2 regions of the Pedobacter sp. 01N416 genome follow, and region 1 is predicted to be linked to the other one. Evidence: riboswitches for the same ligand, from Rfam matches in the RefSeq annotation. Region 1 holds a riboswitch; the other holds the start of a gene.
The links. A riboswitch is a leader RNA that binds a small molecule or an ion and turns the genes downstream of it on or off. The one in region 1 is predicted to bind cobalamin.
Positions count from the first base shown of each region.

Region 1 (3,429 bases):
AACATATCTAAAACATGCGGACGAAAAGCCTGATCGGTTTTTACGATATAACTTCCGGCAGGATAATTTTTTCCTGCAACGGCAAATGAAGCGGTTGCTTTTTGAACCACAACACCTGTTCTGATCAAAGCGTTTAAAAATTTAACGGCAGAATTAAAATCCGGCTGATCGGCGCTTAAAATATATCCGCGCGGATCTCTGTTTACAGGAGCCTTCATCACCGTATCAAAAGCTTTCATGCTAAGCTGACGCCGGGAGCCAAAATCATCATCACCTCCAGCAATCGGGCCACCTTTTTCACCTTTTGCCGCATTATTAATGGCTTCTATTTTTTTAGGAGAAAAAGACCAGGTATCTTTTTTACCACGCTCTATCGAATTTCTGCCCATCTGGTAAATGTTGTACAACAATTCGTCACGGTAACGTTGTGCGTAATTTAAAACGGCATAGTTTAACGATACTGAATAGTCAATCGAGTTTTTAAAGTACCATTTCCTCGGGGTAATCGGGTTTGGCGAATCGCCGTTCGGCAATAATCTCGAAGGAATTAACGGAATTTCAGAAGGTGTAGGGTTCCCGATAATTTCGGTCAGGAGCCCAATCATATTATGAAAATATGTTGTGGTTCTTAGTCCGCCATTGTACCAGGTAGAATAAACCGATCCTCCACGTTGGGTATAACCAGGTTTGTTTTCTACATTCATACGGTTGTGCATGGCTGCGCCAACGGCATCTAAACTGGTTAACAGCGTTGGGTCGAAAACATAATTGAAAGGATCGCGATAAGGTGGGCCTGCAACAACGGTTCCTGCCGGACCAGCCTGATGGTGGTTATACATAATCTGCGGAATCCATTCCACAAAAAGCTGGCGACCGATATTCTGTGTTTCTTTAAGGTTTAACATAAAGAAATCGCGGTTGTTATCGTGACCTGCGTACTTTTCGTACAAAACAGGCAAACCTGAGGTTGTTCTTTTTTTGGGGTCTTTCTCTCTCATGTACCAATTGCTCACCAATTCTTGTCCATCAGGGTTGGCATGGGTAAACAAAATGATTACGTTATCCAAAATACGCAGGGTTTCAGGGTCTTTCCTGGAGGCAAACTCATAAGCAGTTTCGATCAGCTGATGCGCACCCACCACCTCGTTGGCATGCAAGCCACCATCTATCCAAACTACTGCTTTACCTTCCTGGGCTAATGCTTTTGCCTGCTCAGGTGTAATTTCTGCATGCGCCAGCTGTTGCGAAATTTCCTTGTAACGCGCTAATTTCTTGAGGTTTTCTGGTGAAGAAACAATCAACATATATTGACTTCTGCCTTCTTCGGTTTTGCCAATATCAACTAGTTTAATGCGGTCAGAACTTGCCGCGAGTTTCTTAAAATAAGCTTCTGTTTGGGTATAATTGGCCAATTGATAATCGTCGCCGATATCAAAACCAAAATGCGATTTTGGCGTTGGCACTTCCTGCGCCAGCACCGCACAGCTATTTACCATTAAAAAAGCAATACAAAGCCTTTTAAAGTAGATTTTTATCATAATAAGGGTGTTTAGTTAGGTAATCAAATATAGTAGAGAATAAGGTCCAAAAACGGCTTGCTGTAAATTTGTTACAAGTTTTAAATCCTAATCCATACATTTGTCCTGATGTAAGTTCTTAACTTTATTTTTCATCAACCGATACAGGTTCCCGGAATACAACCGGGATTAATAGGGAATCGTGTGCAAATCACGAGCTGTCGCGCAACTGTAAATTCTGTCTTTTGTTAAAAAAGACAACGGTCTTATCATTCATGCCACTGTGCCGTTTACCGGGATGGGAAGGCGATAAGATCGGGAATAAGTCAGGAGACCTGCCTATATTGAATTGACGGTGCTTTCGCGTTATAAAGTAATTGGTCAGGTCTGATTGTACACCATAAAATTAACCATTTTATATGCTTGCTTTAAGCTTTTTGCTGATGAGTAGGCTGTGTGTGCGCTAACCTTTCCTTTTTTATTTCTAACAAAAAAACATTATAAAATATTGCTTTAAGGGCTTTTAAACGATTTATTTACTTAATCTTTAAAAGAGATGCTAACGCAAAATCTGGGCTATCCGCGAATAGGTAGCCAAAGGGAATTAAAGAAAATCTGCGAAAATTACTGGGCAGATAAAACTGGGTACAAAAATGTACTTCAGGTGGGAAAAAACATTCGCCACGAAAACTGGAACCTTCAAAAAGAAGCCGGAATTGATATCATTCCTTCGAATGACTTTTCTTTTTACGATCACGTGCTCGATCATTCTTTAACTTTTGGCGCGATCCCGAAAAGGTACAACGAAGTGATCCTGAAAAAAGGAAATTCAGAGCTTGATCTCTATTTTGCTATGGCAAGAGGTTATCAAAAAGAAGGATTGGATTTGGTAGCGATGGAAATGACCAAATGGTTCGATACCAATTACCATTATATCGTTCCTGAGTTTTACAAAGACCAGCCTTTTAAACTTTTCTCTACAAAAATTATCGATGAGTTTTACGAGGCAAAACAATTGGGCATTACCACCAAACCCGTTTTAATCGGTCCTGTTTCTTACCTTTTATTGGGAAAAGAAAAGGAAGCTGGCTTTGAAAAGATCGATCTGATCAAAAATCTCCTTCCGGTTTATATCGAGATATTATCCCGCTTGGATGCTTTGGATGTAGAATATGTTCAGTTTGATGAACCTTTTTTGACTTTAGACCTTACCGAAAAAGACAAGAAAGCTTACGAATATGCCTATAAAGAGATCAGAAAAGCTTTTCCCAGGTTAAAAATTGTTTTGGCTACTTATTTTGAGGGCTTGGGCAATAATTTAGCGCTAACTACATCACTCCCGGTAAATGTTTTACATATCGACCTGGTACGAGCTGAAGGTCAATTGACGGATGTTTTAGCTTCGTTAAAAGAAGATACCATCCTTTCGTTAGGTTTGGTAGACGGAAGAAACATCTGGAAAAATGATTTCGAGAAATCTGCTTCAATCATTAATCAAGCTGTAGAAAAAAGGGGCTTCGATAAGGTGTGGATCGCCCCATCTTGTTCCCTAATCCACTCACCGGTTGATTTAGACAATGAAACCAATGCGCAAAACCTTTCGGCCGAAATTAAACAGTGGCTGGCCTATGCGAAACAAAAAATTGCAGAGGTAGCTACCTTAAAAAAACTGATCACCAACGAAAGCCCTGCATCTACCCTGCAAAAACTTGAGGAAAATAAGATCGCGATTGCTAACCGTAAAGTTTCTAAAATCATCCACAATCCTGAAGTTAAACAACGTGTTTTAGGATTAAAAGAGCAGGATGCAGAACGTTTAAGTCCATTTTCGAGCAGAAAAATTAAACAACAGGAACTCAATCTGCCAAGTTACGCCACCACAACCATCGGGTCGTTTCCGCAAACGGCAGAA
Region 1 is NZ_JBFTRT010000028.1:5,808-9,236, forward strand. It holds gene AC1DND_RS02875 (M14 family metallopeptidase) at 1-1,538, opposite strand, end outside; cobalamin riboswitch at 1,667-1,874, shown strand; gene metE (5-methyltetrahydropteroyltriglutamate--homocysteine S-methyltransferase) at 2,074-3,429, shown strand, end outside.

Region 2 (3,429 bases), on a different contig from region 1:
TAAATGCTGTTGAAACCGTTCCAAATAATTTTATCTCTTTAATGACATTGATGCTTGGGGTAATTGAGTAGGTATAGTTTTCGCCATATTGTTCGTGTTTATTGTAACGTCCGCCTACTTCAAGGTTAAACACACTTAAATCGTGTAAGAATAATGATCCGTAAGCGGCAAAAATGTTGGTTTCCGGTTTATTTGTTGCTGATGATAATTTCATCACACGGTTATCGATACCCACCAATAAATCGAGTTTGTTACCCAATTTTTGGTTGTAGAATAAATCCAATAGTGATACCCTTCCTTCGTTAATGCTTGGGTACTGGCTATGCGCATCGTTTCTGGTACTTTCGAAACTATAGTTTAACGTTACTTTACCAGTTGCAAATTCGTATTTGGCATTGGTACCTGCAGCAAAGTTTTTCAGGATAGAATAATTGTTTGCATCGGTAAAAGCGCCACCATCAAACTTGTAATTGCCATAATAGTAGCGTACAAATGGATTTACAGAGAAATGCTTATCCAGTTTGATTCCGAAATTCGCATTTAAGGCATCAGTTTTAAAGCCGTCTTTATCAAATACAGCTGTACTTCCCACTGGTGTTGCTGCTTCTGAAATTCCATCGGTTTTGGCGTGGGTATAGTTAATATTATACGAAAAACCTTCAACACCACCGTTTAAACCAATGGTTCCTTTGTAAGTTTCGTAACRGCCTGCACTGGCCACACCATAAATGGTATTGCCTTTTGGGCCACCTTTTTTAGTGATGATATTGATTACTCCTGCAACGGCATCAGAACCATAAATGGTAGACTGACCGCCTCTTAAAATTTCGATATGATCGATCTGATCGATAGAAATCAATCTTAAATCGAATGCACCTCCGTTTCCTGATGGATCGTTTTGCACAATACCATCGATTAAAACCACGGCATAAGCACTTCCTGCACCTCTAAAAAATACCGATTTGTTTAATCCCGGATTGCTGCTTGAACCTGCTACAATAATCCCTGCCTGCTCGCTAATAAGTTCTGGCAATGATTTTCCGTTACTGCGCTCCAATACTTCACGACTGATGATCGTAACCACTTTACCTGTCTGTGATTGTTTCTGGTCATTTTTTGTTGCAGAAATTACAACATCTTTGAGCTGCAAACTGTCTTGTGTTTGAGCATTAGCCACCTGGCTAATCATTAACTGTGCTAGCCCTAAACTGGCTACAGTTAGCATTCTTTTTTTGTTCATTTGATTGTGGTTTTGCCCACAGCCAACAGATAGAAAAGGAAATGAAAATACGAAAAACGTTAAGTATCTCAATCCTAGCTTCAATCCCCGAAAGCTATGAAATTAAATGCTGAAGGCAGGTCTTCTGACTTACTCCCGGGTTTCCGGCCTTCCCATCCCGACAAGTCGGAACAGTGGCAGATTGATTGGAAATCCGTTATAGAGCTTACAGCTGCGGGACAGTTACAGATTTACACTGTATTCCCTTTTAATTCCGGGTGTAATGCCGGAAACCAAAAGCGCTGCAAAAGTAACAAAATTAAGCAACATGTAAAATGCATGATGGAAAATGGTGGTTTTAATAGAAAAAGCTAAATTAGGAATCAAATTTTTACCCATGAGAAGAATATTAATTGTTACATTTTCATTAATAAGCCTATCTGTTATGGCGCAAAAAACCGATACTGTTTTTTTGAAGAAACTGATGGAGTCTAAGCCTGAGCTTTTTTCCGCTGTACTTCATCATCCTGATCAAAACCAGATCCAGATTCTCTATACCCAGATTAACCGTGGTGCGAAGAATAAACCCACTTTTAAAACCTTTAGCTACAATTTAGACCCACACCATTATTTTTATCCTGCCAGTACGGTTAAACTAGCCGCTGTAATTTTTGCCTTGGAAAAAGTAAACCGCTTAAAAAATACAGGCTTAACGGCTAAGAGTACCATGATTACCGATAGCGCCTATAAAGGACAAACGAAGGTTTTAACAGATACAAGTGCTAAAAATGGACTTCCATCAATAGAGCATTACGTTAAAAAGATTTTGCTTACCAGTGATAATGATGCTTTTAACCGTTTATTCGAGTTTATTGGTCGTGCCGAAATTAATGAAAAACTGAAAGCTAACGGATTATACGATAGCCGCATTTTAAATCGCCTGGCCATTGGCGATGCAGGAGAATCAGCTAAACATACCAATCCCATCAAATTTTACAATGGCGAACAATTGGTGTATGATCAGGCTGCCCGGTACGATTCAAAAGAATATGAATTAAAATTAAGCAATTTGGTAATGGGTACCGGATACATGGATAGTACCAACAAGCTGGTAAACAAACCTTTCAGTTTAGCGGGGAAAAACGCTTTCGCCATTAACGATCAACAGAAACTGATGCAGAAATTGATTTTTCCTGATGCTTTTCCGCTTAAAGAACGGTTTAACCTTACTAAAGAAGATTATAAGCTCATTTATACTTATATGAGTAAATATCCAACCGAAAGTAATTTTCCTAAATACGATCCGAAAGAATTTTGGACTACCTATGCAAAAATGTTATACTATGGACGGGAACAGGTAACTCCTGATCCAAATATCCGCATCTTCAATAAATATGGCGATAGCTATGGCTACATCATTGATAACTCATATTTCGTTGATTTTAAAAATGGAATTGAATATTTCCTAACCGCTGTTGTTCATAGTAATGAGGATGGCATATTTAACGATAATAAATACGAATACGAAACAGTTTGTTTTCCTTTTATGAAAAATCTGGGCAGAACCATTTACGAATTGGAACTAAAAAGAGCTAAAAAACAAAAGCCCGATTTAAATAAGTTTAAGATGGATTACACTTATTAAAAACCTTTCTCATCTTTTAAGGTTTATTGCGTATTAATTGTATAAAAAACTATACATTAATTAAAAAATAATATATTCGCATTTCAAAATTAAAGGATACATCTCTAATGGCTAAACTATTAATAATTGATGATGAGCGTGCGATAAGGAGTACCTTACGCGAAATTCTGGAGTACGAAAATTACGATGTTGAAGATATCGATAACGGTATTGATGGCCTCGAAATGATCAAAAAAGGAAATTTCGACCTGGTACTTTGCGATATCAAGATGAATAAGATGGATGGTATGGAAGTGCTGGAACAGGCACAGATCATCAAACCCGATTTGCCATTCATTATGATATCTGGTCATGGAACAGTTGAAACTGCCATTGAAGCCAGTAAAAAAGGAGCTTTTGATTTTATTTCGAAACCACCTGACTTAAACAGGTTATTAATTACGGTTCGTAATGGTTTAGACCGTGGAAATTTAGTTACCGAAACCAAGGTTTTAAAACGTAAAGCAAGTAAAACCCGAGAGATTTTAGGCGAATCGGAAAGTATTTCTAAAATTAAAGAAACCAT
Region 2 is NZ_JBFTRT010000261.1:26-3,454, reverse strand. It holds gene AC1DND_RS15260 (TonB-dependent receptor plug domain-containing protein) at 1-1,240, opposite strand, end outside; cobalamin riboswitch at 1,338-1,532, opposite strand; gene AC1DND_RS15255 (serine hydrolase) at 1,617-2,864, shown strand; partial or broken gene AC1DND_RS15250 (sigma-54-dependent transcriptional regulator) at 2,972-3,429, shown strand, end outside.
Region 2: another riboswitch for cobalamin. It lies ahead of AC1DND_RS15260 (TonB-dependent receptor plug domain-containing protein); the one in region 1 lies ahead of metE (5-methyltetrahydropteroyltriglutamate--homocysteine S-methyltransferase).